DNA from 4 places in the Erwinia sp. E_sp_B01_1 genome. Region 3 is predicted to be linked to each of the others. Evidence: predicted binding sites of a transcription regulator. Region 3 holds the regulator's gene; each other region holds the start of a gene.

What was found. The regulator ArgR, encoded in region 3, controls arginine synthesis, uptake and breakdown. The targets are predictions, from matches to a motif close to ANTGAATAAAAATACANT.
Region 1: the regulator ArgR is predicted to act here: its motif matches at 2,392-2,409, upstream of argA (amino-acid N-acetyltransferase).
Region 2: the regulator ArgR is predicted to act here: its motif matches at 6,252-6,269, upstream of argF (ornithine carbamoyltransferase).
Region 4: the regulator ArgR is predicted to act here: its motif matches at 3,129-3,146, upstream of argC (N-acetyl-gamma-glutamyl-phosphate reductase).

The regions. Positions count from the first base shown of each region.
Region 1 is NZ_CP142208.1:3,869,310-3,877,448, forward strand. It holds gene mltA (murein transglycosylase A) at 1-266, opposite strand, end outside; tRNA gene VRC33_RS18085 (tRNA-Met) at 472-548, shown strand; tRNA gene VRC33_RS18090 (tRNA-Met) at 610-686, shown strand; tRNA gene VRC33_RS18095 (tRNA-Met) at 749-825, shown strand; gene amiC (N-acetylmuramoyl-L-alanine amidase AmiC) at 953-2,206, opposite strand; gene argA (amino-acid N-acetyltransferase) at 2,442-3,788, shown strand; gene recD (exodeoxyribonuclease V subunit alpha) at 3,973-5,808, opposite strand; gene recB (exodeoxyribonuclease V subunit beta) at 5,796-8,139, opposite strand, start outside.
Region 2 is NZ_CP142208.1:4,221,076-4,229,214, forward strand. It holds gene pepA (leucyl aminopeptidase) at 1-568, shown strand, start outside; gene VRC33_RS19630 (DNA polymerase III subunit chi) at 574-1,032, shown strand; gene VRC33_RS19635 (valine--tRNA ligase) at 1,038-3,893, shown strand; gene VRC33_RS19640 (GNAT family N-acetyltransferase) at 4,047-4,550, shown strand; gene miaE (tRNA isopentenyl-2-thiomethyl-A-37 hydroxylase MiaE) at 4,841-5,608, opposite strand; gene rraB (ribonuclease E inhibitor RraB) at 5,712-6,131, opposite strand; gene argF (ornithine carbamoyltransferase) at 6,291-7,301, shown strand; gene pyrB (aspartate carbamoyltransferase) at 7,578-8,139, shown strand, end outside.
Region 3 is NZ_CP142208.1:495,428-503,566, reverse strand. It holds gene degQ (serine endoprotease DegQ) at 1-1,095, shown strand, start outside; gene degS (outer membrane-stress sensor serine endopeptidase DegS) at 1,172-2,230, shown strand; gene mdh (malate dehydrogenase) at 2,329-3,264, opposite strand; gene argR (transcriptional regulator ArgR) at 3,704-4,174, shown strand; gene yhcN (peroxide/acid stress response protein YhcN) at 4,603-4,866, shown strand; gene yhcN (peroxide/acid stress response protein YhcN) at 4,975-5,244, shown strand; gene VRC33_RS02320 (hypothetical protein) at 5,379-5,642, opposite strand; gene VRC33_RS02315 (NAD-dependent succinate-semialdehyde dehydrogenase) at 5,695-7,146, opposite strand; gene aaeB (p-hydroxybenzoic acid efflux pump subunit AaeB) at 7,274-8,139, opposite strand, start outside.
Region 4 is NZ_CP142208.1:4,606,482-4,614,620, reverse strand. It holds gene ppc (phosphoenolpyruvate carboxylase) at 1-1,684, opposite strand, end outside; gene argE (acetylornithine deacetylase) at 1,930-3,081, opposite strand; gene argC (N-acetyl-gamma-glutamyl-phosphate reductase) at 3,263-4,267, shown strand; gene argB (acetylglutamate kinase) at 4,283-5,056, shown strand; gene VRC33_RS21395 (argininosuccinate synthase) at 5,079-6,293, shown strand; gene argH (argininosuccinate lyase) at 6,375-7,748, shown strand; gene VRC33_RS21385 (redoxin family protein) at 7,890-8,139, opposite strand, start outside.

The DNA of each region.
Region 1 (8,139 bases), 1.4 Mb from region 3:
ATCAGCCAGGCCTTAACAGAACTGAAGGTGTTGGTCTGGCGCGAATATATGGCGGGTGAAGCGAACTGAATTTCGCTGACCTGATCGCCAAAATCTTTACCATTGACAGGCCGCCCTTTGGCATTGGGCTGATTCACCAGACCCAGTGGCTGCTCAAGCTTGCCATCTTTATATTGCTGGCCACGATCCGTCGGTTTGGAAGAACATCCCGCCAGCAGGGCAATCAACGCCCCGGTTACTGCATACTTAGCCCAACTACCTTTCATTATCTTGTTGCCCATTCAGCGGAATTCCTCGCCGAAGATAGCAAAGGCACCGGGAGAATTAAACGGGACAAGGGTAAAGATAGGGGTTTGATGGATAACTCTACAGAAGATGGGGAAGAATTAAGCAGGAAGCGTTAAATTGATGGGTTTGTTGCAAAAAGGGGTTGCAACCAGACTCACTCAGAGTATAGTGCGCTTCCACAGACGCGGGATGGAGCAGCCTGGTAGCTCGTCGGGCTCATAACCCGAAGGTCGTCGGTTCAAATCCGGCTCCCGCAACCATTTCTTCTGAAATGTCTGTGAACAGCAGGACCTGTTGTGACGGAAGCAACAGTATATCGGACGCGGGATGGAGCAGCCTGGTAGCTCGTCGGGCTCATAACCCGAAGGTCGTCGGTTCAAATCCGGCTCCCGCAACCACTTCTTCACGGAAGTGTGCAGTACAGTAAGACCTGTTGTGACGGAAGCAACAGCATATCGGACGCGGGATGGAGCAGCCTGGTAGCTCGTCGGGCTCATAACCCGAAGGTCGTCGGTTCAAATCCGGCTCCCGCAACCAATTTAACACCTTAACGGGTGTTTTTTTGTTTCTGGCTTTTGAAAATCCTTTTTCTTCCCCTGTAAACTCTCCCTTTTCTTTCAAACCTGATTTTCAGGGTGAGCACTACCCCACCCCGCTCTACTGACTATTTCCTTGGTGCTAATGATGCCCCGCTTGCGAAGTAAGCTTTTATCCCCGCCAGAATGGAATCCGCAACCTGATGCTGGAACCGCGTGGTGCGCAGCTTACGCTCTTCTTCCAGATTACTGATAAACGCCGTCTCTACCAGGATAGAAGGGATATCTGGCGCTTTAAGTACCGCAAACCCAGCCTGATCTACCGTCTTCTTATGCAGGTGATTGACTTTGCCCATGCGGGACAGCACCTCTTTACCAAATTTAAGGCTGTCATTAACCGTCAGGCTTTGCACCATATCGAACATGGTGTGATCGAGATAGCGGTCCCCGCTCATACTGACACCCCCAATCAGATCCGATTCGTTCTGAGTCTGTGCAAGATAGCGGGCAGCGGTACTGGTCGCCCCTTTGGTGGACAGGGCAAACACCGAAGAGCCCCGGGCAGCACGGCTGGTGAAGGCATCCGCATGAATCGACACAAACAGATCCGCACGTTGTTTACGCGCTTTAGCGACCCTGACTTTCAGGGGAATAAAGACATCCTCATTGCGGGTCATATGGGCACGCATATTGGGCTCTTTATCGATCAGCGATTTCAGCCGCCGGGCAATCTTCAGTACGATATCTTTTTCACGGGTTTTGTGTTTGCCAATCGCCCCGGTATCTTCCCCGCCATGCCCCGGATCAAGCATGATCACTATTGGACGGTCCCTTCCCGCTTTACCGGGTAAAGGAGCCGTCGCAGGCTGGCTGCTCTCCAGATTACCTTTGTTGTAATCCTCCATTAACGCCAGCAGGGGGTCGTCGGCATGATCGTAGCTGCTGCCTTTGGCGGGATAGAGATCCATCACCAGCCGGTTTTTAATCCCCGCCACCGGATCCAGGGTGAAAACACGCGGCGTGACGTTCTGCTTAAGTTCCAGCACCAGCCGTACAGTGTGGGCATCAAACTGGCCTACACGCGCATTTTTAATATAGGGATCGTCGCTGCGGACCAGATTACCCACCCCTTTCAGAACATGATTGAGATGGATATTTTTAATATCCACAACCACCCGTTCAGGATGGCTGAGCGCAAACTGTTTATATTTAAGGGGCCGGTCAGATTCCAGCGTTAAGCGGGAGTAGGTAGAAGAAGGCCAGATACGGATAGCCACCGCATGACTGCTGGCAGCCAGGCCCACCTTACTGACGCTGAGCAGCAAGACGGCTCCTGCGCTTTTTAACAACCGGCGTCTGCCAGGAGAGGGTAAATCGGACATGCTGCTCCACTTCCATTACTGTTTTGTGTCTGAAAAAAAGCCAAATGACTACAAGGTGCAAAAACTTTAGCGAATCCCTTTGGCAGTGTCACCCGAAAAAATCGATATAATGCAGTGCATTAGCCGTTCGGGTGGCCACTAAAGCGGAAAAACCCGGCAAAATTGCCCCTTGCGCCTGGCCTCTAAAAGAATAAAAATACACTTTTAGCGAATAATAATTCATAGAGGGTTTGCCGTGAAGGAACGTAGTACCGAGCTGGTTCAGGGATTTCGTCATACCGTCCCCTATATCAATGCCCACCGTGGTAAAACGTTTGTCATCATGCTCGGTGGCGAAGCCATTGAACACGAGAACTTCTCAAGCATCGTCAATGATATTGGCCTGCTGCACAGCCTCGGCATTCGCCTGGTGGTGGTGTACGGCGCCCGGCCTCAGATTGACGCTAATCTGGCTGAACATCAGCTGGAACCCATTTATCACAAGCATACACGAGTCACGGACGCGCAATCGCTTGAACTGGTCAAGCAAGCTGCCGGTCGTCTGCAGTTAGATATTACTGCCCGCCTCTCTATGAGCCTGAATAACACGCCGCTGCAGGGTGCGCATATCAATGTGGTCAGCGGCAACTTCATCATTGCTCAGCCGCTGGGCGTGGATGATGGCGTTGACTACTGTCACAGTGGACGCATCCGGCGCATTGATGAAGAGGCGATCCACCGGCAACTCGACAGCGGTGCCATCGTACTGATGGGGCCGGTGGCCGTTTCCGTCACTGGCGAGAGCTTTAACCTCACCTCTGAAGAAGTCGCCACGCAGCTGGCTATCAAGCTTAAAGCGGAAAAAATGATCGGCTTCTGTTCAGAGCAGGGCGTGACGAACAGCGAAGGCAACGTTATCTCTGAACTGTTCCCCAACGATGCCCAACAGCGTATTGAAGATCTGGAAAAAGAAGATGATTACCTGTCGGGTACGGTTCGTTTCCTGCGCGGTGCAGTAAAAGCCTGCCGCAGCGGCGTCCGGCGCAGTCACCTGATCAGTTATCAGGAGGATGGGGCCCTGCTGCAGGAGCTCTTCTCTCGTGACGGTATAGGCACGCAGATTGTGATGGAAAGTGCAGAGCAGATCCGTCGCGCCACCATCAACGACATTGGCGGCATTCTGGAGTTGATCCGGCCGCTTGAGCAACAGGGTATTCTGGTTCGCCGCTCGCGTGAGCAACTGGAGATGGAAATCGATAAGTTCACCATTATTGAGCGTGACAACCTGACTATCGGCTGTGCGGCGCTCTACCCCTTCCCGGAAGAACAGATTGGTGAAATGGCCTGCGTCGCCGTTCATCCGGATTACCGCAGCTCATCCCGCGGCGAGGCGCTGCTGGAGCGAGTAGCGTTACAGGCTCGTCAGATGGGGCTGAATAAATTGTTCGTGCTGACTACCCGCAGCATCCACTGGTTCCAGGAGCGTGGCTTTACGCCGGTGGATATTGAAGTGCTGCCGGAAAGTAAAAAAGAGATGTACAACTATCAGCGCCGTTCCAAAGTGCTGATGGCCGATCTGCGCCACGCCCGCCTGATGGCCTGACGCGTGGAAGAAAACTGTCCTACCGCTGCTGTTGAGGGACAGGAAAAAGCTTAACGAACTATTGCTGCCCGATAAAAAGCAAAACGCCCGGTGAAGATCACCGGGCGTTTTTGCGTTCTCGCCTCAACTGACGTGGCTCACCTGCGCGCTTATCCCTGCCCCGACTGAAAAAACTGCCGGGCGGTTACTCCACCAGCCTCTCTACCAGCCCACTTCGCCTCAGGGTGCGCATTTTAACCGCGCTGTGCAGCACAGGTGTTTCTGCATAAAGCGTCAGACGCTGTTTGGCCCTGGTGATGGCGGTATAGACCAGCTCACGGGTCAGTACCGGGGTGTACTGTACGGGCAGGACCAGCAGCGTATGCTCAAACTCTGAACCCTGCGATTTGTGTACGGTCATGGCCCAGGCTGTATCATGCGGCGGCAACCGGCTGGGCAGCACCGCTTTGATACTGCCATCGGGCAACGGGAAGAAGACCTTAAGTGCCCCTTCCTCATCCGGCATGGCGATACCAATATCGCCGTTAAACAGCCCCAGCGTGCTGTCGTTGCGGGCAATCATCACCGGACGGCCCACATACCATTTCCCGGCCGGTCCTGGTGAGCGGCGAATCAGTCCCGCCCTGAGCAGAGAAACTTCGATGCGCTCGTTAAGCCCCATCACGCCAAATGGCCCTTCGCGTAGGGCGCACAGCAGCTGGAAACGGCCAAAAGCTTTTAACACTTCCTGAGGTTCAGCGCCCTCTGCCAGGCAGCTAAGGTAGTGCCGGTAGCCCACAACGCCCGCAGAAAGAAGATGCTGATAAGCCTCGCTGCTGTTCAGTGAGAAGCGCTCGATATCGGTAAATCCGCTATCAAAAACCTTTTCCACCTGCCGCGTTTCCCCGGCATTCACCGCCAGTGCAAGCTGACCAATACCGGAAGAGGCATCAAAACGGTAGCTTTTACGCAGCAGGCAAATACTGTCGCGCACCAGAGGAGCCTGAGCGTCATTATTTCCTTCGACTGCGTAGCCGGTGAGTTCAGAGAGCTCCGCCGCCCGTTCAGGGCTGTAGCCCGCTTCCGCACAGCGGCAGATATCGCCCAGCACGGCCCCGGCTTCTACTGAAGCCAGTTGATCGCGATCGCCAAGGAAAATGACCCTCGCGTGTGGCGGTAAAGCAGCAATCAGGTTCGCCATCATCGGCAAATCCACCATTGAGGCTTCATCGACCACCAACAAATCCAGGTGCAAAGGATTACCGGCGTGATAGCGCATTCTCTGGCTGCCAGGTACCGCGCCCATCAGTCGGTGCAGCGTGGTCGCTTCGGCCGGGAAGCGCTGTTTCTCTTCGTCGCTGACATCCAGCTGTTGCAGCGCTTTCCCCAGTGATTCGGTCAGCCTTGCGGCAGCTTTGCCCGTAGGGGCGGCGAGGCGGATACGCATCGCACCTTCAGACAGCGCCAGCATTGTCGCCAGTAATTTTGCTACCGTCGTGGTTTTCCCGGTTCCCGGTCCGCCAGAGATCACCGCGATTTGCCGGGTGATGGCGACCGCCGCCGCAATTTTCTGCCAGTTATCCGGCTGCAGACCAAACTGCTTATCCAGCGCGGCCCGCACCAGCGAACGATCAAACGCAGCAACAGGAGACTCACGGACAATAAACTGCGCCACATGGCCCTCAGACTGCCACATACGGTGCAGGTAGAGACGCTGTTGATGCAGCACCAGCGGCGTGGCCGTTGTTCCATCACCTACCGCATGGGAGCCCTGCAGCAGAGCCAGCCAGTCCGGCTCTCCGGCTGCCTGCCAGAGTTGACGGGCAAATTCAGGATGGCGTCCATCAAACAGCGACTGCTCGGTAAGCTGCACCAGCGGCAGGCAAACGTGTCCTTCCCCCGCTTCTGCACTGACACAGGCCGCCGCCAGCATCAGCCAGGGCTGCTCTTCGCTGGCCACCATACCGGCAAACTGAACGTCCAGAGAACGAAACAGCCGTTGTTCGCAGCCCTGCTGCAGCAGGGCAATTATTCCTGACATAAATCCTCATGCTCTTTCCCGGCAAACAGGGCATCCAGCGATGCGATGAAGGCCGCATCTGGCCGGGTCCGGTAGATCCCGTTCCCGCCGGCTGAACCGTCGATACCGCGTAAAAACAGATAGAATACGCCACCAAAGTGCTGCTGATAGTCATAATCAGCCAGTCGGTGGCACAGATAACGGTGAAGCGCCAGGCTGTAAAGCTGGTACTGCAGGTCATAACGATGGGCCTGCATTGCGTGGGCCATCGCTTGCGGGGTGTAATCCTCTGCCGAGGCACCCAGCCAGTTAGATTTATAATCCAGCAGGTAGTATTTCCCCTGCCAGCAGAATACCAGGTCAATAAAGCCTTTAAGCATCCCCTGCACCTGCTGAAAATTCAGCGGCGGGCAGGTTGCCGACAGCTCATCATGCTGACGGATCAGGGAGTCCAGGCTGCTGGCTGAAAGCATCTGCCTGATGGGAAGGTAAAACTGTAATTCTACCTGGCGTTTGTCGGCGGGCAGCTGGCTCAGGCTGACACCCGTTTCATCCAGCGGCGTTTGCAGAATACACTCCAGCCACTGCTTCATTACCGGCAGCCAGGCAATATCATGCCCCTGAGCCAGCAACTGCTCACTCAACCACTCCTCATCAACCGGCTGAGTGAAATCCAGCCCCTCAAACAAGCTGTGCAGAAATGTGCCCGGCGCAGCCCCACGGGGGAAGCTGTGCGGCGTGAGTTCCGCCACCCTCTGAGCCTGGCTTTCGCCTGCTGCGTCCACATCCAGCCGGGGAAGAAGATCAAAGGCGGCCGAGTGGCCATGCTGCTGGAGCCCGGAATAGCTGGTAACGCGCCATTCATCACGCAGCGAACGGGTGATTTGCTGGCTGGTGAGCGTTTGCTCTGCCGCCTGCTGAGGCCGCCACGGGGTGGTATCCGGTGCTCCGGCAATGACGATATCCGAAGCAGCACTTTTCAAAGCCTGAAGCTGGTCACGCAGTTGGCTGGCATCCGCCGCTTCCCCCTTTTGCACCAGATAGCCCAGTGCGCTGTGGTGCAGGTCGCTGCTGCCCTCTTTCTTGCGGTTGCCTTTCACCAGCGGTGCAATGCCGACGCTGCAATGCCAGACTGAGCGGGTCAGGGCAACATAGAGCAGCCGCAGATCCTCAGCCAGACGCTCCTGTTCCGCCAGTTCCACGCTCTCTTCATCGTTGTACAGGTCAAGAAACGCCTGAAAACTTTCGCGATCGTGGTAGATGCCCTGGCCTGCCTCACGATAATTAGCGGCAAACGGCAGCCAGACCAGCGGATACTGTAGCCCTTTGGATTTGTGAATAGTGACAATCTGCACCAGGTGACGATCGCTCTCCAGCCTTAGCTGCTGGCTGGAAGACTGTCCGTTGGGCTGCGCGACTTCCTGCGCCAGCCAGCGGACCAGCGCATATTCGCTGTCCAGTTGGGCTGAGGCTTCCTGCAACAGTTCGCCAAGATGAAGAAGGTCGGTCAGCCGCCGTTCGCCGCTCTCTGAGGCCAGCAGGTTTTCTGCAATATGCCGGTTCACCATCAGCTCACGCAGCATCGGCAGAACGCCACGTTTAAGCCAGCGCTGGCGGTAGCGGTCAAACTCATCCACCAACGCATCCCAGGCGCGCTCATCCTGGTTCAGGGCATCCAGCGTGGGCGCATCCAGACCAAAAATACTGGTCGCCAGCGCACTGCGCAGCACCCGCTCCTGTTCAGGCGCCAGAACGGCCTGCAGCAGCCATAGCATTTCACGGGCTTCGGGCGTGGTGAAAACGCTGTCACGGTTTGAGAGGTAAACGGAGGGAATAGCCAGGCTGTTCAGGGCTTCCCTCATTACCGCGGCTTCCCCGCGGCTACGAACCAGAATAGTGATATCCGAAGCCTGCACGGGGCGCTGTTGTTCACCCTTACCCAGCAGCGCGGTGCCCTGCTGACCTGCGGTCAGCCAGTGGCAGATATCGGCAGCGCACTGACGTGCCATAAACTGTTGATAATCCGTCACGCCAACGCCGTCCCCCGGCTGTAGCCAGAAGCGTAAGGCGGGCTGCTCTTGCCCCTCCAGGGTAAAGCTGAGCGCCGCATTGGGGGCCGCAGGCTGTACGGCCAGAAAAGGAATATCACTGAACAGAAAAGGGTGCTGCTGCTGCGAAAACAGCTGATTTACGCTGTTCACCATGCCAGGGGAAGAGCGCCAGTTAGTATCCAGCGTATAGTGGGCGCTGACTTCGTTACGCGCCTTCATATAGGTGAAAATATCCGCCCCGCGAAAAGCGTAGATCGCCTGTTTGGGATCGCCAATCAGCAGCAACGCGTGCTCCGGTTGC
Region 2 (8,139 bases), 1.1 Mb from region 3:
CGTGGTGGGCGTGCTGGCGGGCTGTGAAAACATGCCGGGTGGTCGTGCTTATCGTCCGGGTGACGTACTGACCACTATGTCCGGCCAGACCGTTGAAGTGCTGAATACCGATGCTGAAGGCCGTCTGGTGCTGTGCGATGCGCTGACCTACGTCGAACGTTTCGATCCGGATGTGGTGATTGATGTTGCCACCCTGACCGGTGCCTGCGTGATTGCGCTGGGCCACCATGTCAGCGGACTGCTGTCGAACCATAATCCACTGGCACACGAGCTGATCGGCGCGTCTGAACAGGCTGGTGACCGCGCATGGCGTCTGCCGATGGCGGATGAGTATCAGGAGCAGCTGGACTCCAATTTTGCCGATATGGCGAACATTGGTGGCCGTCCTGGCGGCGCAATTACCGCAGCCTGCTTCCTGGCCCGATTCGCCCGTAAGTATAACTGGGCACACCTGGACATCGCAGGTACAGCGTGGCGTTCCGGCAAAGCCAAAGGGGCCACCGGCCGTCCTGTGGCGTTGCTGTCTCAGTTCCTGCTGAACCGCGCTGGCCTCAACGGCGACGATTAACAGTGATGAAAAACGCAACCTTCTGGCTGATTGAAACCGATACACCGGTTGACGGGATCAGCGCCCTGGAGGCGCTGGTTTGCGATATAGCAGAAGCGCGCTGGCGCGAGGGGAAACGCGTACTGATAGCCTGTGAGGATGAAGCGCAGGCTATCCGGCTGGACGAGGCCCTGTGGCAGCGTCCGGCCAGCGCCTTTGTGCCGCATAATCTGGCGGGCGAAGGGCCGAAATACGGCGCTCCTGTCGAACTGGCCTGGCCACAGCGTCGTGGCAATTCGCCGCGCGATCTGCTGATCAGCCTGCTGCCCCAGTTTGCAGATTTTGCTACTGCTTTCCATGAAGTGGTAGACTTCGTCCCTTACGAAGAAGAATTGAAACAGCTGGCGCGCGACCGCTATAAAGCGTATCGCAGCGTTGGATTCCACTTGAATACGGCCACGCCGCCCGTGCCGCCAACGACATAGTAGACATGGAAAAGACATATAACCCGCAAGAGATCGAACAGCCGCTTTATGAGCACTGGGAACAGCAGGGCTACTTCAAGCCCCACGGCGACACCAGCAAGGAAAGCTTCTGCATCATGATCCCGCCGCCGAACGTTACCGGCAGCTTGCATATGGGTCACGCCTTCCAGCAAACCATCATGGACACCATGATCCGCTACCAGCGCATGCAGGGGAAAAATACCCTGTGGCAGGCTGGTACTGACCATGCGGGCATCGCCACGCAGATGGTGGTTGAGCGTAAGATCGCCGCAGAAGAAGCCAAGACGCGTAAAGACTACGGTCGCGAAGCCTTTATCGACAAAATCTGGGAATGGAAAGCAGAGTCCGGCGGCACGATCACCCGCCAGATGCGCCGCCTGGGTAACTCCGTGGACTGGGAGCGCGAGCGCTTCACCATGGACGATGGCCTGTCTCATGCCGTCAATGAAGTATTTGTACGCCTGTACAAAGAGAACCTGATTTACCGTGGCAAGCGCCTGGTTAACTGGGATCCAAAACTGCGCACCGCTATCTCCGATCTGGAAGTGGAAAACCGTGAGTCTAAAGGCTCGATGTGGCATATCCGCTATCCGCTGGCTGACGGCGCGAAAACCGCTGACGGTAAAGATTACCTGGTGGTGGCCACTACCCGTCCTGAGACGGTACTGGGCGACACCGGCGTGGCCGTAAACCCGGAAGATCCACGCTATAAAGATTTGATCGGCAAGTTTGTCGTGCTGCCATTTGTGGATCGTCGCATCCCCATCGTCGGCGATGAGCATGCCGATATGGAGAAAGGCACCGGCTGCGTGAAAATCACCCCGGCGCACGACTTCAATGACTATGAAGTGGGCCGTCGCCACCAGTTGCCGATGATCAACATTCTGACCTTCGATGGCGATATCCGCGATCTGGCTCAGGTTTACGACTGCAACGGCGAAGAGTCTGAAGTCTACAGCGCCGCTATCCCGGCTGAGTTCCAGAAGCTGGAGCGTTTTGCCGCGCGTAAAGCGATTGTGGCCGCCGTGGACGCGCTGGGCCTGCTGGAAGAAGTGAAGCCACACGATCTCACCGTGCCTTACGGCGACCGTGGCGGCGTGGTTATCGAACCTATGCTGACCGACCAGTGGTACGTGCGCACTGCCCCGCTGGCGAAAGTTGCGGTGGAAGCTGTTGAGCAGGGTGACATTGAGTTCGTGCCGAAGCAGTACGAAAACATGTACTTCTCCTGGATGCGCGATATTCAGGACTGGTGTATCTCCCGTCAGCTGTGGTGGGGTCACCGTATCCCGGCCTGGTATGACAACAACGGCAACGTCTACGTTGGCCGCACTGAAGATGAAGTGCGTGCCGAGAACAGCCTGGGGGCCGAAGTTGCCCTGAATCAGGATGAAGACGTGCTGGATACCTGGTTCTCCTCCGGCCTGTGGACCTTCTCCACGCTGGGCTGGCCTGAGAACACCGAAGCGCTGCGTACTTTCCACCCGACCAGCGTGATGGTCAGCGGCTTCGATATCATCTTCTTCTGGATTGCCCGCATGATCATGCTGACCATGCACTTCATCAAAGATGAAAACGGCAAGCCGCAGATCCCGTTCAAGACCATCTACATGACCGGTCTGATCCGTGATGACGAAGGGCAGAAAATGTCCAAGTCAAAAGGTAACGTGATCGATCCGCTGGATATGGTTGACGGCATCTCTCTGGAAGATCTTCTGGAGAAGCGTACCGGCAACATGATGCAGCCACAGATGGCCGAGAAGATCCGCAAGCGCACCGAGAAGCAGTTCCCGAACGGCATTGAGCCGCACGGCACCGATGCGCTGCGTTTCACCCTGGCGGCACTGGCCTCTACGGGCCGTGACATCAACTGGGATATGAAGCGCCTGGAAGGCTACCGCAACTTCTGTAACAAGCTGTGGAACGCCAGCCGCTTTGTGCTGATGAACACCGAAGATCAGGATTGCGGCTTCAACGGCGGCGAGCTTGAGCTGTCGCTGGCCGATCGCTGGATCCTGGCCGAGTTCAACCAGACGGTGAAAGCCTACCGTGAAGCGCTGGACAGCTATCGCTTCGATATCGCTGCCAACATCCTGTATGAGTTCACCTGGAACCAGTTCTGTGACTGGTATCTGGAGCTGGCCAAACCGGTGATGACGGGCGGTTCAGAAGCGCAACTGCGTGGAACCCGTAATACGCTGGTTACCGTGCTGGAAGCGCTGCTGCGTCTGGCGCACCCCATCATTCCGTTTATCACCGAGACCATCTGGCAGCGGGTGAAAGTGCTGAAAAACATCAGTGCTGACACCATTATGCTGCAACCAATGCCGGCGTTTGACGCGGCGAAGGTGGACCAGGCCGCACTGAGCGATACGGAATGGCTGAAGCAGGCTATCGTTGCCGTGCGTAATATCCGTGCGGAAATGAACCTGTCACCGTCCAAACCGCTGGAAGTGTTGCTGCGTGGCGCAAGCGCTGACGTGGTACGTCGCGTGACCGAAAACCACAGCTTCCTGAAAACCCTGGCACGTCTGGACAGCATTACCTGTCTGGAAGCGGCGGAAAAAGGACCGGTATCGGTGACCAAAATCATCGACGGTGCCGAGCTGCTGATCCCAATGGCGGATCTGGTGGATAAAGCGACCGAGCTGGAGCGTCTGGCGAAGGAAGTCACCAAGCTGGAAGTGGAAATCGGTAAGATTGAGAGCAAGCTGTCGAACGAGGGGTTTGTCTCCCGTGCTCCGGAAGCCGTAGTGGCGAAAGAGCGCGAGCGCATGACCGAGTTTGAGCAGGCTAAAATCAAGCTGATTGAACAGCAGGCTGTGATCGCCGCACTGTAATAATCACTGCGTCTTAAAGGCCCGGCAGAGAGATTCTCGCCGGGCCTTTTTTTATGGTCAGGTTCTCTGTAACAGCCGCTGAAAAAGCGGATATTGCATAAGGCTACTTAAAGTTATTACACTGCCTGCCAGGCAGAAAAAAACGGCACCGCTATGACAACGCTCTCAACCACTACCCTGCGGGTTCGCCCGATGCAGTCCGATGATAATCCGCATATCGCCCGGGTGATCCGCGACGTCTCCGCTGAGTTTGGCCTGACGGCAGACAAAGGCTTTACCGTGGCCGACCCTAACCTCGATCATCTGTTTGAGCTCTACAGCGAACCCGACAGTGCTTACTGGGTGATTGAGCTGGAAGGCAAGATTGTCGGCGGCGGCGGCGTAGCGCCCTTGAAGTGCAGCGAGGAAGGTATCTGCGAACTGCAGAAGATGTACTTTATGCCCGCAGTGCGCGGTATGGGGCTGGCGCGTGAGCTGGCCATGCAGGCGATGGACTTTGCCCGCGAGCGCGGTTTCAAACGCTGCTATCTGGAAACCACTGCTTCGCTGACTCGTGCCGTACGTCTGTATGAGCATTTAGGGTTTGAGCATATCGACGGCCCGATGGGCTGCACCGGACATGTGGACTGTGAAGTGACGATGCTGAAAACGCTGTAAGCGAATTAATTTATTTCCCTTCCGCCCGGCACGGCGAAATTCAGGCAAAAAAACCTGATTCGGGATGGCAGCATGTTTAGCTGAACATCCGGCATCAGGTTTTGCCCGAGGTAACAATCCCCTTTCACGCGATTAAAAAGTATAGCCAATCCACCGGCCCCAAAGGGCAGAAGAGAATTGATTTGTGATCGGATTAACACTTAATAAAATCACCCCGGCCCGGCGGTAAAAATGCGGGTTAGCTGACAACAACCCTCCGCACCAGGCTTAATTCTACGGAAAAGAGTGGGTCAACATTCTGTTACCGGCACACCGCTGTGAAAGCGCAGCTCAGGGTCAGGCTCATTAATCAGTTTTGCTTCGGTTTCCCCTATTTTTTGAACGCGTTGCGTTATATCCACAGGGGAGATCTGCGCGGCAAGCGCCAGGTAATCCTGGTAGTGGCGTGCCTCAGAGCGTAACAGCGACACGTAAAAAGCAGCCAGTTCGTCATCCAGATAAGGGGCCAGGCTGGCAAAGCGTTCGCAGGAACGGGCCTCGATATAGGCGCCGCAGATTAACTTGTCCACCAGCGTTTGCGGCTCATGAGTTGCGACTTCGCGCAGCAGGCCTTTGGCATAACGGCTGGCGGTGATTTTAACGTAAGGTATGCCACGCGCCTGCATGATCTCCAGCACCTGGTAAAAATGATGCAGCTCCTCTTTGATCAGCAGCACCATCTTATCCACGAGGATGTCACCATAGAGAACATCCGCCCGACTGATGACCGTTTTTGACAAGGCTTTATGCTGCTCAAGGAAGGAGAGATCGGCATTTTCACAATGCACAAACATCTCCCAGGGCTTCAGCCAGGCCAGCAGCGCCTCACCACTCTCTTTGTCCGCCACATACCGGCGAATAAGCCACATAGCGGTTTGCGCCGCTTTCAGCTCGCAGACAAGGTGGTCCGTTAACAGCAGCGGCAGATGTTCAGGTTTACGGGCCTGTTCAATCCAGGCCTGTGGGGTGCGGCAATGCAGAAATTCGTGAACAGGGGCAAGAAGACGATCGTTGTTCATGCGGGCTTACGTTCCGTGAAGAAAGAGGAGGATGAGCCGTCCGGCTACGGAATAAAAAGAGGCCCACACCAGAGTGCAGGCCTTTTATGTTCAACGGCTTGAATCAGTGACGGATGCCGTCATCTTCTTCATCATCAGCATCACCATCTTCGTCTTCATCTTCAGCATCCGGGTCTTCAAAGTAGGTGCCCCAGCCGTCGTAATCGACGTTGAACTTGCCAGCCAGATCCACCAGTTGCTCGACCTGAACGTCGATCAGCTCAGCGTTCAGTGCGCCTTCGCTGAGAATGTCGCAGCACATCACTTTGCTGCCGTCTTCCAGCTCAAGCTCTTCCGGCTCGGTCACTTCGTAACCCATTTTAAACGCTTCAACCGCCGCCTTTTCCAGCGCGTCGAAACTGTCGCAGGAGAGGTGGTGTTCAATGGTGTAAAGTGCATCCGGGTCGCTGCCGTCGTCTAAAAGCTCTTCAATAATCAGCCGCGTCTCTTCACGCTGCTCTTCCAGCAAGGCTTCGTTTGCCATGATCCGTTCCTCTGTGTGTGGCATCTCTTGTTAGTATTTTCCCACAGTGCTCATCCCGCCACTACCTTTAAACAAAAGTTTCTGCACGCCGGGGTTGAAAATGCATATTCATACGGTTAAATTGAATTTTAATTCAATAAATGTCACCTGGAGTGCTTTATGAGTCAGTTATATCAACGTCATTTTCTCAGGCTTCTGGATTTCACCCCCGCAGAACTTACCGCTTTCCTTGCGCTGGCCTCCACGCTGAAAACAGATAAACAGAATGGCGAAGAAGTTCAGCACCTGAAAGGCAAGAATATTGCGCTCATCTTCGAAAAAGACTCGACCCGCACGCGATGCTCTTTCGAAGTTGCCGCTTACGATCAGGGTGCCAACGTCACTTATCTCGGCCCAAGCGGCAGCCAGATTGGTCATAAAGAGTCGATGAAAGATACCGCCCGCGTTCTGGGCCGCATGTATCACGGCATCCAGTACCGTGGCCACGGTCAGGCGCTGGTTGAATCCCTGGCTGAACATGCTGGCGTACCGGTCTGGAACGGCCTGACTAACGAATTCCACCCGACTCAGCTGCTGGCAGATTTACTGACCATGCAGGAGCATCTGCCGGAAAAAGCGTTCAGCCAGATGACGTTTGCCTATGTGGGTGATGCTCACAACAACATGGGTAACACCATGATGGAAGCCGCCGCGCTGACAGGACTGGATTTACGCCTGGTTGCCCCTAAGGGTTGCTGGCCCGATCCGGCTCTGGTTGAAGAATGCCGTAAAGCCGCAGTGAAGACCGGCGGTAAAATCACCCTGACCGAAGATATTGCTGAAGGCGTAAAGGGCGCAGACTTTATCTACACCGACGTTTGGGTATCGATGGGTGAACCGAAAGAAGTGTGGCAGGAGCGGATTGAGCTGCTGCGCGCCTATCAGGTGAACAGCGCCATGCTGGCGCTGACCGGTAATCCAAAGGTGAAATTCCTGCACTGCCTGCCCGCTTTCCACGATGACCAGACCACGCTGGGCCAGCAGATGGCTGAGCAGTACGATCTGCACGGCGGCATGGAAGTCACCGACGAGGTGTTCGAATCTGCCCACAGCGTGGTGTTCGATCAGGCGGAAAACCGTTTGCACACCATCAAAGCGGTGATGGTTGCCACGCTTTCCAATTCACACTAAATCCCGGTTCAGATGACGATTGGCTGTCAGTCACACAGCGGCAAAACCACCGGGAATTGCATCTTGAAGTCATCAGCAATACGAGTATAATTTGCGGCGATTTGCCAGGAGGATGCATGAAACTGAGTAGCGTTAACATTGCCGGAGTGACAAGCCTGATACCAGGCTGGCAGCGCCGTTTTCCTTCCCTGGCATCACCGATCATAAAAAGAAGCCCCTCATTGAGGGGCTTTTTTTTGCCCGTTTTTCAGCTAACCGGCACGCTCAGGAGAGACGATGGCTAATCCATTATTTCACAAACATATCATTTCCATTAACGACCTTAACCGTGAGGAGCTGGAACTGGTGCTGCAAACGGCGGCCAGTCTCAAGGCAACTCCTCAGCCGGAACTGCTGAAGCATATTGTGGTGGCGAGCTGTTTTTTTGAAGCTTCCACGCGCACCCGTCTCTCTTTTGAAACGGCGATGCACCGTCTGGGCGCTTCCGTGGTCGGCTTTGCCGATGGCAGCAACACTTCGCTGGGCAAAAAAGGCGAGACGCTGGCAGACACCATTTCGGTGATTGGGACTTATGTGGATGCCATCGTGATGCGCCACCCGCAGGAAGGCGCTGCCCGCCTGGCGACCGAGTTATCCAACGGCGTGCCTGTCCTCAATGCCGGCGATGGCGCTAACCAGCATCCGACGCAGACGCTGCTGGATCTGTTTACCATCCAGGAAACGCAGGGGCGCCTCAGTAACCTGAGTATCGCTATGGTCGGCGACCTGAAGTATGGCCGTACCGTTCACTCCCTGGCGCAGGCGCTGGCGAAGTTCGATGGCAACCGCTTCTACTTTA
Region 3 (8,139 bases):
GCTTCTGGCGTGGTTATTGACGCCGAAAAAGGCTACGTGCTGACCAATAATCATGTGGTCAACGGCGCGGATAAGATCAGCGTTCAGTTGAGTGATGGCCGCGAATTTGACGCCAAATTGATCGGCCATGACGAACAAACTGATATCGCCCTGATTCAAATCAGCGGGGCTAAAGGTCTCACTGAGGTCAAAATTGCCAACTCAGACCAGCTGAAAGTGGGTGACTTTGCCGTTGCCATCGGCAACCCGTTTGGCCTGGGCCAGACCGCAACTTCTGGCATAATTTCAGCGTTGGGACGTAGCGGGCTGAATCTGGAAGGGCTGGAGAACTTTATCCAGACCGATGCAGCCATTAACCGCGGTAACTCCGGCGGTGCGCTGGTCAACCTGAACGGTGAACTGATTGGCCTGAATACCGCCATTCTCGCTTCTGCTGGCGGTAATATAGGCATCGGTTTCGCCATTCCCAGCAACATGGCGATGAATCTGGCTCAGCAGTTAATTGAGTTTGGCGAAGTTAAACGGGGTCAGTTGGGCATCAAGGGCACAGAGATGACGGCCGAAATGGCTAAAGCCTTTAACGTGGATGTTCAGCGTGGCGCCTTCGTCAATGAAGTGTTGCCGGGTTCCGCCGCTGCTAAAGCCGGCATCAAAGCGGGTGATATCATTACCAGCCTGGATGATAAGCCGGTTGAGAGTTTTGCTGCCCTGCGCGTGACCATCGGTACCACTGCGCCAGGTAAAGATGTAAAAGTTGGCCTGCTACGTGAAGGTAAGCCTGTGACCGTCACCGTAAAACTTGATACCAGCACTCAGGGCAGCAGCAGCGCAGAACAAATGACGCCTGCGTTGCAGGGCGCCACATTGAGTGATGGTGCGGCGAAGGACGGGACCAAAGGCGTCAACGTTGATGCCGTGGAAAAATCCACGCCGGCAGAACAGTTTGGATTGCAGAAAGGCGATGTCATTGTGGGCCTTAACCGGACCAAAGTGGAAAATCTGGCTGAACTGCGCAAACTGCTGGAGGCCAAACCACCGTTACTGGCCCTGAACGTTATTCGGGGTGATGAGAGCATCTATCTGCTTTTACGTTAAATCATGATGCGGACACCTGCGTGTCCGCTTAACTCATGTTATCCTGCCCAAAGTTATCCACTCACCTGTTAAAGCCATGTTTCCTAAACTTTTGCGTTCAGTGCTTCTTGGCCTTGTGGTTGCGGGTCTTCTGCTGGCGGCCCTGCCGGCATTAAGGATCGGCAGTGACTTTTTCGCCCAAAAAGATGACAGTGCCGATCAGACGCCGGTCAGCTACAACCCGGCCGTGCGACGAGCCGCTCCTGCGGTAGTGAACGTGTATAACCGCAGTGCCAATGCCTCCGCTGATAACCTTGAGATACGCACGCTGGGATCCGGAGTAATCATGGATGCCCGCGGCTACATTCTGACTAACAAGCATGTTATCAATGATGCCGATCAGATCATCGTGGCGCTGCAGGATGGACAAATTTTCGAAGCGATGCTGGTGGGGTCGGACAGTCTTACCGATCTTGCGGTCCTGAAGATCACAGCTTCCGGGCTGCCTGTTATTCCAATCAACCCTAAACGCACCGCTCACATTGGCGATCTGGTGATGGCGATCGGTAACCCCTATAACATCGGCCAGACCGTGACCCAGGGGATTATCAGCGCAACTGGCCGTGTGGGATTAAGCCCCTCCCGTTATCAAAACTTTCTGCAAACTGATGCCTCAATCAACAAAGGCAACTCCGGTGGAGCGCTGATCAATTCGCTGGGCGAACTGATGGGCATAAACACGCTCTCATTTGATAAAAGTAATGATGGTGAGACGCCGGAAGGGATTGGCTTTGCTATACCAACCGCTCTGGCGGTTAAGATTATGGATAAATTAATTCGTGATGGCCGCGTAATCCGTGGTTTTATCGGCATCAGTGGCCGGGAAGTCCCTCAGATGCATGGGCAGAACAGCGGTCTGGATCATATTCAGGGGATCGTGGTAACTAACGTTGCCCAGGGTGGGCCAGCGGCCAAAGCGGGCTTACAGGTGAATGATGTTATCACCAGTGTGAACCATAAACCGGCGATCTCTGCTGTGGAAACCATGGATCAGGTAGCTGAAATCCGGCCGGGAACGGTGATTGATGTTGATATCATGCGCAACGACCAAAAGATGAAATTGCCAGTCACCGTACTGGAATATCCGGGAAATTAATCGATATCCTGCGCAACATCAGAAGATGAAGCTGCCAGTAGCCAGATTGAACACGGCGATAAATGAAAGGGCCAGCGATTGCTGGCCCTGTAGCAGGGTTATTTAACGAACTCTTCGCCCAGCGTAATATCTTTCTTCAGCGTTTCCAGCATGCCTTCTAAAGACTGCTTTTCAAATGCGCTCAGCGTTCCAATGGGCTGGCGTTCAATAATCCCCGTTTTACCCAGCAGCAGCGGCTGAGAGAAGAAACGGGCATACTCGCCATCGCCTTCAACGTAGGCACATTCCACAACATTGCTTTCGCCCTTCAACGCCCGCACCAGTGAAAGACCAAACTTAGCTGCAGCCTGGCCCATCGACAGCGTAGCAGACCCGCCACCCGCTTTAGCCTCAACCACTTCCGTACCGGCATTCTGAATACGTTTAGTCAGATCGGCCACTTCCTGATCGGAGAAACTGACGCCTGGGATCTGTGACAGCAGAGGAAGAATAGTCACGCCTGAGTGTCCACCTACCACAGGGATATTCAGCCCGGCAGGGTCTTTGCCTTTCAGCTCAGCAACAAAAGTATTGGAACGAATAATATCCAGCGTGGTAACGCCAAACAGTTTGTTTTTGTCGTATACGCCAGCCTTTTTCAGCACTTCAGCAGCAATTGCCACGGTGGTGTTGACCGGGTTAGTGATGATCCCTATCAGGGCTTTCGGGCTGGTGCTGGCAACCTGTTCAATCAGATTGCGCACGATACCGGCGTTGACATTGAACAGATCGGAGCGGTCCATACCAGGTTTACGCGCCACGCCGGCAGAAATCAGCACAACGTCAGCGCCCTGAAGGGCCGGGGTGGCATCTTCGCCACTGAATCCTTTGATTTTTACGTCGGTAGGGATATGGCTCAAATCTACTGCCACGCCAGGCGTAACAGGAGCGATGTCATACAGGGAGAGTTCTGAACCTGCAGGAAGCTGGGTTTTAAGCAGAAGTGCGAGAGCCTGGCCAATACCGCCAGCTGCGCCGAGAACTGCAACTTTCATCCTAAACTCCTTATTATAGTGTGCGTGATGTGTCGAAAATCTCTCTGGTCAGGAACATAGACGACCCGGAAGGTCTTAGCGAATGCCATCATGTTATTTTGAGCCCTCAGGCCCAAAAAACGCCGAAGCGGGTGAGATTGACCGCATTATAAGAAACGCTGTTCGTAACCCAGTGCAGACAACATATTCTACTTTTACATTACACCCTTAGCGCTTATCTGAACAACATCATTTTAATAACATTCTGTTTACTTTTCGTACTACCGCTCTGTTATTAAGCCCGTTTTTTTCAGCACAAAGTTTGGTAAACTGCGTCTCTGTCTGCCCGGGATGGCGGAACACCGCAAGGATTTATTGCATAAAAATTCACTTCACTGCATAATCATGTTCTGTCCCGCCGGGGCCACCCCCTTTATTTCTGACTTTTTCGCGGAAGCCTATGCGTAACCCATCAAAACAAGAAGATCTGATTAAAGCGTTCAAAGCGCTATTAAAAGAAGAGAAGTTCAGCTCGCAGGGCGAGATTGTTGCCGCACTGCAGGAAGATGGCTTCGACAATATTAATCAGTCAAAAGTGTCACGCATGCTTACCAAGTTCGGTGCTGTCCGCACGCGCAATGCCAAAATGGAAATGGTCTATTGCCTGCCTGCAGAACTCGGCGTGCCTACCACAACCAGCCCGCTGAAAAATCTGGTTCTGGATATCGACTATAACGATGCCCTGGTGGTGATCCACACCAGTCCGGGCGCCGCTCAGTTGATTGCCCGCATGCTTGACTCACTGGGTAAAGCTGAAGGGATTCTGGGAACCATTGCAGGCGATGACACCATCTTTGTTACGCCAGCGAGAGCGTTTACTGTGAAGCAGTTATATGAGGCGATCCTCAAACTGTTTGAACAGGAGCTGTAAGAAGTTTCAGTTATACCCGCAGGGATAACTCTTCAGTAGCCCGAAGGATTTTCAAAAGCCGACGCCCGTCGGCTTTGTAATTTCTGCTCTCTCCGTCCCATCCTGCCAGAACAATCGTCTGCTTCAATCGCCCTACGACAGAGTGATGAAACTGGATACTCTCGTCTCACGGTGTGATCCACCACAAATAAGCGCACAAATGGCTAAATTCACATATCCGTATGTTTTTACATGGAATTAACATGAGCTGCACAACTTATAAGCGTTTTTTATAACAGAAGGTTATTAAAAAGCAGCGAAATGATAAATAACCACAACAAAACATTATTAGCTTGCTATTAATTTTTTACGTTATCAGATCTATACTTATTTTCGTGATGAGAATCACAGTAAACAGAAAGATAAAAATACACTACGAGGAATAGATCATGAATATTAAAACTACTGTAGCTACCCTGAGCGTACTTTCCGCCCTCTCTTTTGGTGCTTTTGCAGCTGAATCTGTCAACGCGGATCAGGCGCAAAATCTGCAAGCAGTCGGCACCATCTCCGTGAGTGGCGTATCAGGCTCACCGATGAGCATTCGTCAGCAGCTGAGCCAGAAAGCCGATGCACAGGGCGCTTCTGCTTACCGTGTGGTGGAAGCCCGCCTTGATGGCAACTATCACGCTACAGCCGAGCTGTACAAATAAGCCGTTGAGACCAGCAATTACCTCTACCTTACAGACCGGTAACCCCAGGAATAAAAATCGCCTTCGAGCCCTTTCGGTTACCGCTCACCCTTACCCGGAGTATTTATTATGAAAACCAAATTAGCCATTGCCGTACTCAGCCTTGCTTCCGTCCTCTCCTTCGGTGCCAGCGCTGCACATCTCGTCACCGATCAGCAGGTTAGCAGTCAGAATCTGCAATCCATGGGCACCATCAGCGTCAGCGGTATTGATGCGGCACCAACGGATATCCGTCAGGAACTTTCGCAGAAAGCCGATAAAGAAGGCGCCAGCTCTTACCGTGTGATTGAGGCCTATACCAACGGCAACTACCACGCCACGGCAGAGTTGTATAAATAACAGAGGCCAGCAGCGCGTCGTCGAAGCCCGCAATTACCCTCGCTGGCATGCCACTGCAAAAATTTGAAAGTATTCCTCGTCAGTATGACGAACCTTTTGGCCCCGCTCGCCGGGGCCTTTTTTGTCTCTGTCCTTCAGCGAACATTAAAGCGCAGAAGGCCTTCCTGCTCCTCTTCCGCTTCATCAAACAATAAAATCAGCGCACCATAACGCCGTTTCTGCCCTGTTCCTAAATGGATAAATTCAATCCCCAGCGGCACGGGTAGCGCGCTAACTGCATCCCACAAACTGTCTAAATCGGTGACGGCCAAATCGGCCAGCGCAAAACGTTCGCTGAACTGCCGGAAAAAATGCGCCTGATCGACTATCTCATCAAAATCAAAAATCTCTGTTCTCATACTGGCCGCTCCACAAGGCAGACGGTTGGGCGGCGGGACGCCGCCCGGTGAGTTACAGTCCCCCAATATGCAGGGCTTTTACCTCTAAATACTCTTCAAGCCCCAGCACCGATCCTTCACGCCCCAGCCCGGACTCTTTCACACCGCCAAACGGGGCAAGTTCAGTAGAAACGGCACACTCATTTATGCCGACCATACCACTTTCTAATGCGGCTGAAACACGGAATACCCGCTGCAGGTTCTGGGTGTAAAAGTAAGCTGCCAGGCCAAATTCGGTATCATTGGCCCGCCGGATGACATCATCTTCATCATCAAAGCGGAAGCAGGCTGCAACCGGCCCAAAAGTCTCTTCTCTGGCGAGCTTCATCTTTTCATTCGCCTCTGCTATCACCGTTGGCTGCCAGAAGTTACCGCCCAGAGCATGACGCGCGCCACCCGTGACAATTTTGCCACCGTTGGCGACCGCATCCTTCACGTGTTCTTCAACCTTCTCAACCGCGGCAGCTTCAATCAGGGGCCCTACGATCACCCCTTCATCCATACCGTTACCCACTTTGAGTTTACTGACTTCCTCTGCCAGCTGTCTGACAAAGCGGTCATAAATCGAATTGTGGATAAAGAAGCGGTTCACGCTGACGCAGACCTGGCCGGCATTACGGAATTTATTGGCAATGGCCCCTTTTACGGCGGCGTCAATATCCGCATCGTCGAAGACGATATAGGGCGCATTACCACCAAGTTCCATAGAGACCTTTTTCATGGTTTCAGCCGCGTTACGCATCAGAAGTTTGCCCACGGCGGTGGATCCGGTGAACGAAATTTTCCTGACGGCTTTGCTGGCCATAATCGCATCGCTGATGGCATGCGTGTCCCCGGCTACGGCATTCAGTACCCCCTCTGGTACACCCGCTTTTTTTGCCAGCATCACCAGAGCAAAAGCCGACAGCGGCGTATTGTTGGCCGGCTTAATAATTCCGGTACAACCAGCGGCAAGCGCAGGGCCAAGCTTGCGGGTCAGCATCGCCATCGGGAAGTTCCAGGGTGTGATGGCAGCCACCACGCCAATGGGTTCGCGGGTTGCCAGAATACGTGAGCCGGTTTTTGCCGGGGGGATAATCTCCCCGTTGGCACGTTTAGCCTGCTCAGCGAACCACTGAATGAAGCTGGCGGCGTACTCAACTTCTCCTTCAGCTTCTTTGACCGGCTTGCCCTGTTCAGCCGTCATCAACTTACCGAGCCAGACCTTGTTGTCGATCATCAGTTGATACCAGCGATAGAGAATTTCACTGCGCTCTTTCGCGGTTTTAGCACGCCAGGCCGGGAAGGCTTTTTCCGCTGCCGCGATGGCCTGTTCTGTCTCTTTTTTACCGGCTTTAGCCACCTGAGCTATCACTTCTCCGGTGGCAGGATTAAGGACATCAAAAGTTGATGCGCTTTGCTGCCACTGGCCATCAGCAAAATAACCGGTCTGGAATAATTCATTGTCCTGAAGGGAGGTGCTCATTATCTTCTCCTGAGTGGTTTGCCATCCTGAATAAATAAGTATAGATGGCACACATTATCCCGGTATGAACCAGGCAGGGAGAAACGGGAATGGGAAAACGCTGATACAGTCCTGTATCAGCGTAAAGTCAGATTTGGATGAGGGTGTTCTGGTACTTTTTCAACATATCGGCCAGCCTTTGCACCGGCTCGGTCACGCCCAGCGGCGCCTCGTAGTGACGCAGTTTTTCCTGATAGATATCTAATTCGGCCAGAAGACGTTCAAAATACCTGCGTCGTTTTGCATCGCTGCTGGCCGAGATCACCCGGTCAGCCGTGTGACGCAACTGCTTATGCCAGGCCGACAACTCTTCATTAACCGGAATCTCCGCATCTCTGAGACGCTGATGACCAATGATCAGCGTCAGGGCAATACGGAATTTGTCGATGTCGCCAGGGAACATATTCAGCAGCATAAAGAGCTGATGATAGAGCGCAGGGAGATGGTTTTCCCTGCGTCGGACCTGATTGGTGGTCATGGCAGAAACGGCGGCATACATAAAGCGGTTGAGCAAGGTGCGGCCGGTACGGGCTTTGGAGGTGTCGCGGATCAACAGGATAACCAACAGGGCCAGGAAGCAGCCGATGGCCTGTCCCAGGGCATTATCCAGAAATACGCTGACGTTGAAGGTCATCGGATTATCCAGCGTGAGGATATTGATAGTGCCTACCAGCGCGCCGAGCGTACCAATCTGCCGCCGCTGGATCAGGATCCCACCAATAAATGCCATTACGCCCAGCGCAATACAGAGCAACAGCATACTTTGCTGGGTGCCCGGCATGATCACCATGTAGTAGAGCGACCCGAGTGGGATCGCCACGATCATGCCGTAGAGAAAATCCTTGGCCATCATCAGTGGATTTGGCATTCGCATTGCCAGCGCGGTAATGACCGCCAGCATCACCATCGCCCCGCTTCCCGAAGTCCAGCCGCTCCATAACCAGAACAGCGATC
Region 4 (8,139 bases), 690 kb from region 3:
CCTGAGCCTGATACTGCGCCCAGCTTGCTGCCATCACGCCCGCATCTTTAGCGGAATCTGAATAGCCAATCATCACCATCTGCTTGCCCTGGATGATGCCGCGATACCAGTCGATGTTGAGCAACTGGCTCATCACGTCATTGGCATTGTTCAGGTCATCCAGCGTTTCAAACAGCGGTGCTACTGGCATGGTGAAAGGAATGCCGGCTTCTTTCAGCAGCAGGTGTACGGCCAGCACATCTGACGGCACTTTCGCCATAGAGATAACGTAAGCAGCAATCGAACCTTTAGGCACTTCAGCCGCTACACGGCAGGTATCCAGCACTTCTTTGGTTTCTGCACTTGGCTCCCACTGACGCGGCAGCAGCGGACGTTTTGAACTCAGCTCGCGGATCAGGAAGGCCTGTTTGTCGGCTTCTGACCAGCTTTCGTAATCGCCCAGTCCCAGGAAACGGGTAATCTCGGCAATGGCTTCGGTGTGACGGGTGCTTTCCTGACGAATATCGATTCGCACCAGTGGCACACCAAAGCACTTCACGCGGCGCAGGGTGTCAAGCAGTTGACCATTAGCAATAATGCCCATGCCGCATGCCTGCAGTGACTGATAGCAGGTATAAAGCGGGTCCCAAAGCTGGTCATTGGAGATCAGCAGGTCGGCAGGACGTGGCAGACGCTCGCCCTTCAGACGGCGCTCCAGATAGGCCTGGGTGCTCATCAGCTGACCACGCAGGTTTTTCATGATCTCGCGATAGGGCTCCAGCGCTTCCGGATTACCGCAAAGCTCACGAACTTCTGGCGTACATTCAGACATGGAGAGTTCAGAAACCAGCACGGCAATATCGCGCAGGAACAGATCGGTGGCCTTCCAGCGGCTGAGTTGCAGCACATGGCGGGTAATATCCGCCGTGACGTTCGGGTTACCGTCGCGGTCGCCGCCCATCCATGAAGTAAACTGCACGGGCACAAAATCGACCGGCAGCTTAACGCCAAATGAGGCTTCAACCTGCTCATTCAGCTCGCGCAGGAAGTTTGGCACGCCTTCCCACAGGCTGTTTTCCACCACCGCGAAGCCCCACTTGGCTTCATCCACCGGGGAAGGACGGTACTTACGGATTTCATCGGTATGCCAGGCTTGCGCAACCAGCTGGCGCAAACGACGCATAATCTGGGATCGATCGTAATCAGAAAGATCGTTGTGATCGAGCTGTTTAAGGCAGCTGTTAACTTCAACCAGCTTGTGGATCAGCGTACGACGAGTGATTTCAGTCGGGTGAGCGGTCAGCACCAGCTCCAGTGAGAGCGACTCAATGGCCTGACGGATCGACGCTTCGCTCAGGTCGGGCTGCTGCTTAAGACGGTCGAAAACTTTGGTCAGCATCTCCGGGTGGTTAGCCCCTTCGCCTTTCGGGGAGATGGTGTGATATTGCTCGGCGACATTGGTCAGATTCAAAAACTGACTGAAGGCGCGTGCCACGGGCAGCAGCTCGTCATTTGACAAGTTTTGCAGCGTTGACAGCAATTCTTTACGGTGGGCGTCATTTCCCGCACGTGATGACTTAGAGAGCTTACGGATGGTTTCCACCCGCTCAAGGATGTTCTCTCCAAGCGCATCCTTAATCGTATCCCCGAGCAGTTTGCCGAGCATACTGACATTACTTCGCATTGCGGAATATTGTTCGTTCATATGACCCCTGACACCCTTCTTGTTTTTGTCACTTTATTTCACCGTCGCCGGCATAACTTCGCCTTTTATCTAGCCACGTTCGTTACCATTCGTCAATTGGCTAAAATCTGGCAAGTTCAGCGGCTAAATTACGGTTATTTATGAAATTTAATTACAACAAAGTGAGATAAGTTATTCTTATCATGAAAGACGGAACAAATCAGGGGCAACTCGCTGTTTAACTAGTGAATTGCCCCGAATGTCATTTAGTGGTGGCAAAAATGATGCACAACCTGAGCGATCAATTCGCGGGTTGGTTTAATAAATGCGGTATCGATGTATTCATCAGGCTGGTGCGCCTGATTGATTGATCCGGGTCCTAGAACCAGGGTCGGGCACAATTCCTGGATAAATGGCGCTTCCGTACAGTAATTCACCACTTCTGTCTCTGTTCCCAGCAGTTTTTCAACAACCTGGACCAGTTTATGGTCGCGCGGGCATTCATATCCCGGGATCGGAGGATGCAACTCAGCGATCGTCACACGGCCAGGCCAGCGTTCGCTAACCGGTGCCAGCGCATCATTCAGCAACCCTTCCAGTTCGTTCAACGACAGTCCCGGCAGCGGACGAATATCCATATACATTTCACAACAGGCACAGATACGATTTGGTGCATCGCCGCCGTTGATATAGCCAAAGTTCATGGTTGGATAGGGGATCGCAAAACCGTCATGGTGGTAGCGTTCTTTCAGCGTATTACGCAGACCCATCAGATGCGTAATGGATTCATGCATCAGCTCAATGGCATTAACCCCGCGTGCAGGATCGCTGGAATGTCCCGACTGGCCCTGAATGCGGATTGACTGAGACAAATGGCCCTTGTGAGCACGAACGGGTTTCAGCGAGGTCGGCTCACCGATGATCGCGCAATCCGGTCGGATGGTTGTGTTTTCAGAGAAATACTTCGCCCCGGCCATCGTGGTTTCTTCATCGGCGGTGGCCAGGATATAGAGCGGCTTTTCCAGCTTTGTCACGTCAATGTCGCGCAGGGTATCCAGAATGAAAGCAAAGAAGCCTTTCATGTCAGCAGTACCCAGGCCGTACAGCTTATTATCGTGTTCGGTCAGCGTGAACGGATCGCGGGTCCAGCGGCCATCGTCATAGGGAACGGTATCGGTATGACCTGCCAGTAGCAATCCACCCGCACCCTTGCCGGTTTTGGCCAGCATGTTGAATTTATGGCGGGTGCCCGGCACCGGTTGGACCTCAACGCTGAAGCCCAGGTCGCGGAACCAGCCGGCCAGCAAATTGATTAAAGTTTCATTACTCTGATCGATGGCAATGTCGGTTGCGCTGATTGAAGGAGTGGCAATCAACTCACGGTAGAGCTCAATAAAAGGCGGTAATTTTGTCTTCACTGTTGACAGTCCTTGAGTTAGGATAGTATCAATATTCATGCATTAATAGTGAATAAAAATACATTAATGGCGTACGGATGGAAACCGGAAAATCTTCCAAAGTCCAGCGCCGCTCGCGTGGGTACACAGCTTCAAACCGCTGCAACCCGAAATTTTGAGACCAGATAAGGTAGTCAGTCTGATGTTGAATACGCTGATTGTTGGTGCCAGTGGCTATGCTGGCGTAGAGCTTGCGACTTACCTGAATCGTCACCCACAGGTGAACATAACCGCTTTGGCGGTTTCAGCGCAAAGCCCGGACGCAGGAAAATTACTTTCCGATCTTCATCCACAGTTAAAAGGCATCCTTGATATGCCGTTGCAGCCTCTGAGCAGCGCTTCGCAATATGCGGATAAAGTGGATGTTGTTTTCCTGGCGACTGCCCATGAGGTCAGCCATGACCTCGCGCCTGAATTCCTCGCTGCTGGCTGTGTGGTATTCGATCTTTCCGCAGCCTTCCGCGTTAACGATCAACGTTTTTTCACTGACTATTATGGCTTCTCTCATCAGCATCAGGCGTGGCTGGATAAAGCCGTTTACGGCCTGGCTGAGTGGCAGCACGATAAAATTAAAGAGGCTCAGCTGATTGCTGTGCCTGGTTGTTATCCTACTGCGGCGCAGCTGGCTTTGAAGCCGCTGGTCGAAGGTGGCTTATTAAATGACGCGCAATGGCCGGTGATCAATGCCACCAGCGGTGTGAGCGGCGCGGGCCGTAAAGCGGCGGTGGGCACCAGCTTCTGCGAGGTCAGCCTCCAGCCTTACGGCATCTTCACCCATCGCCATCATCCTGAAATTGTTGCGCATCTTGGCGTACCGGTGATCTTTACGCCGCACCTGGGAAATTTCCCTCGCGGTATTCTGGCCACTACCACCTGCCGGTTAAAAGCAGGGGTAACGCGTGATGATGTGGCTGAGGCCTTCCACACTGCCTATCATGATAAGCCGCTTGTGCGGGTCTATGATAAAGGTGTGCCTTCCATTAAAGGCGTGGTCGGCCTGCCTTTTTGTGACATCGGCTTTGCCGTTCAGGGCGAGCACCTGATTGTCGTTTCAGCGGAGGATAACCTGCTGAAAGGGGCTTCGTCACAGGCGGTGCAATGCCTGAATATACGTTTCGGTTTCCCGGAAACGCAGTCACTTATTTAATCAGTGAGTAAGGTTATGAATCCCTTAATTATTAAACTCGGTGGCGTGCTGCTGGATAGCGAAGAGGCGCTGGAGCGTCTGTTTGATGCGCTGGTCACTTACCGTACCGCTCACCAACGGCCATTAGTGATTGTTCACGGCGGCGGTTGCCTGGTCGATGAGCTGATGAGCAAGCTCGCGCTGCCGGTGAAAAAGAAGAATGGCCTTCGCGTCACGCCAGCCGATCAGATCGATATTATCACCGGAGCGCTGGCCGGAACCGCCAACAAAACCCTGCTTGCCTGGTCTAAAAAACACGGCATAGAGGCGGTAGGTCTGTGCCTGGGTGATGGCAGTAGCGTCAACGTTGAGGCCTTCGATGAAGAGCTGGGGCACGTTGGCCTGGCTACGCCAGGATCGCCAGTATTGATTAATACGCTCCTGACGGCGGGTTTTCTGCCGGTAATCAGCTCTATCGGTATCACTCAGGACGGCAAGTTGATGAACGTCAATGCCGATCAGGCCGCTACCGCGCTGGCTTCAACTCTTGGCGCTGACCTGATCCTGCTGTCAGATGTCAGCGGTATTCTGGATGGTAACGGTCAGCGTATTGAAGAGATGACCGCCGGGATGGCTGAGCAGTTGATCGCTGAAGGCGTTATTACCGATGGCATGATCGTGAAAGTTAATGCTGCCCTCGACGCTGCTCGCACGCTGGGCCGCCCGGTAGATATTGCCAGCTGGCGGCATGCTGAACAGCTGCCAACCCTTTTCAACGGCGTGTCTGTAGGCACCCGGATCCTCGCTTAACAAAGTTTTCAAGGAAATGACAATGCAAGACAAGAGCATCAAGAAAATCGTACTGGCTTACTCCGGTGGTCTGGATACTTCGGCAATCATTCCATGGCTGAAAGAGAACTACGGCGGTTGTGAAGTGGTGGCGTTTGTGGCCGATATTGGTCAGGAGCGCGGCGATCTGGAAGGTGTTGAGCAGAAAGCTCTGCAGTCCGGTGCCTCTGAATGCCACGTTGTAGACCTGCGTGAAGAGTTCATTAGCGACTACGTCTATCCTGTACTGCAAACTGGTGCATTGTATGAAGGCACCTACCTGCTGGGTACTTCCATGGCGCGCCCGATTATCGCTAAAGCCCAGGTTGAACTGGCGCTGAAAGTAGGCGCAGACGCGCTGTGTCACGGAGCGACAGGCAAAGGAAACGACCAGGTGCGTTTCGAAACTACCTATACCGCTCTGGCTCCGCAGCTGAAAGTCGTTGCGCCGTGGCGTGAGTGGGATCTGCGTTCCCGTGAAGCGCTGCTCGATTACCTGAAAGAGCGCAATATCCCGACTACCGCTTCGCTGGAGAAGATTTACAGCCGTGATGAAAACGCCTGGCACATCTCTACCGAAGGCGGCGTGCTGGAAAGCCCGTGGAATGCCCCGAACAAAGATTGCTGGGTGTGGACCGTGGATCCGCTGGAAGCGCCAGACCAGCCTGAAGAGGTTACCGTATCCGTTGAGAAAGGCCGCGTGGTTGCCGTTAACGGTAAAGCCCTGAGCCCGTTCCAGTGTCTTGAGGCGCTGAATGTGTTGGGTGCTAAACATGGCGTGGGCCGTATTGATATCGTGGAAAACCGTCTGGTGGGTATCAAATCCCGCGGCTGCTACGAAACTCCCGGCGGCACCATCATGGTTAACGCGCTGCGTGCAGTAGAGCAGCTGGTTCTGGATCGTGACAGCTTCAAATGGCGTGAGCAGTTGGGCCATGAGATGTCTTATGTGGTTTACGATGGTCGCTGGTTCGCGCCGCTGCGTAAGTCCATTCAGGCTGCGGCTGAGTCGCTGGCTGAAGACGTTAACGGCGAAGTTGTGCTGCAGCTCTACAAAGGCCAGGTTACCGCGACCCAGAAGAAATCCGCTAACAGCCTCTACTCAGAAGAGTTCGCTACCTTCGGCGAAGATGAAGTTTATGACCACCGTCATGCTGGTGGCTTCATCCGTCTCTTCTCCCTTTCTTCACGCATTCGTGCGCTGAACGAAAAGAAATAGGCCTCGCCTGAACGACCGGGGCAGAACACCCCGGTCGTTATTTGAAATGACTTTTACCAAACAAATTAATGGAGCACTGACATGGCACTTTGGGGTGGACGATTTACTCAGGCAGCAGATCAACGTTTCAAACAATTTAATGACTCGCTGCGCTTTGACTATCGTCTGGCAGAGCAGGATATCGTTGGATCCGTGGCCTGGTCCAAAGCGCTGGTAACCGTCAATGTTCTGACGGCAGAAGAGCAGCAGCAGCTGGAAAGCGCGCTGACCGTTTTACTGGAAGAGGTGCGTGCCAATCCGCAGCAGATTCTGGAAAGCGATGCCGAAGATATTCACAGCTATGTTGAGGGGCGCCTGATTGAGAAGGTCGGGGCACTCGGCAAAAAGCTTCATACCGGACGCAGCCGTAACGACCAGGTGGCGACCGATCTGAAATTGTGGTGTAAAGCTCAGGTCAGTGAACTGCTCATCGCTACCCGTCAGCTTCAGCAGGCGCTGGTGGCTACCGCAGAAGCGAACCAGGATGCAGTGATGCCGGGTTATACCCACCTGCAGCGCGCGCAGCCCGTCACCTTTGCTCACTGGTGCCTGGCCTATGTGGAGATGCTGGCGCGGGACGAAAGTCGCCTGCAGGACACGCTTAAGCGTCTGGACGTCAGCCCGCTGGGCTGCGGCGCTCTGGCCGGTACCGCTTATGAAATTGACCGTGAGCAACTGGCTGGCTGGTTAGGTTTTGCCTCCGCCACCCGCAACAGTCTGGATACTGTTTCTGACCGCGATCATGTGCTGGAGCTGCTGTCCGATGCCTCAATCGGCATGGTTCATCTTTCCCGGTTTGCAGAAGATCTGATTTTCTTTAATACCGGTGAATCCGGGTTCGTGGAGTTGTCCGATCGCGTGACTTCAGGGTCTTCCCTGATGCCGCAGAAGAAAAACCCGGATGCGCTGGAGCTGATCCGTGGTAAATGTGGCCGCGTGCAGGGTGCGCTGACCGGCATGATGATGACTCTGAAAGGTCTGCCGCTGGCGTACAACAAAGATATGCAGGAAGACAAAGAGGGACTCTTCGACGCGCTGGATACCTGGTCAGACTGCCTGCATATGGCTGCGCTGGTACTGGATGGTATTCAGGTGAAGCGTCCGCGCTGCCAGGAAGCGGCTGAGCAGGGATATGCTAACGCTACGGAGCTGGCTGATTACCTGGTAGGCAAAGGCATGCCATTCCGCGAAGCACACCACATTGTGGGCGAAGTCGTTGTGGCTGCAATCAAAAAAGGCGTGGCGCTGGAAGCGCTTAAGCTGGAAGAGCTGCAAGTTTTCAGCAACGTGATTGCTGATGATGTCTATCCGTTCCTGTCGCTGCAATCATGCCTCGATAAACGTAATGCTAAAGGCGGCGTTTCACCTCATCAGGTGTCGCTGGCGATTACCGACGCGAAAAACCGTCTGGCTTAACGCAGGCAGATCTGGCAGGGCCAACTGACAGGCAAAAAAAGGGCGGGCCTAAGGCCCGCCCAAAAAGGTTTCGACTTTATTCTACGTTATTGGCACATAAGAGGGTGGGGCGATCGTGGTCTCACCCCTCCTGCTTATCCTTCAGACTACAAAAAACTTTTCCAGATCGTCGCTGCCGCCGATATGGCGCCCACCGATAAAGACCTGAGGAACCGTCGCACGACCTGTCACTGCCCGCAGGCTGACGGTGGTGGCGTCCTGTCCCAGTACAATCTCTTCATACTGAATTCCGCGATCCTGCAACATCTGCTTGGCTTTGGCGCAGAATGAGCAACCCGGCTTGGTGAACAGGGAAACAGACTCCTGCACTTTAAATTCGGGTGCCAGGTAG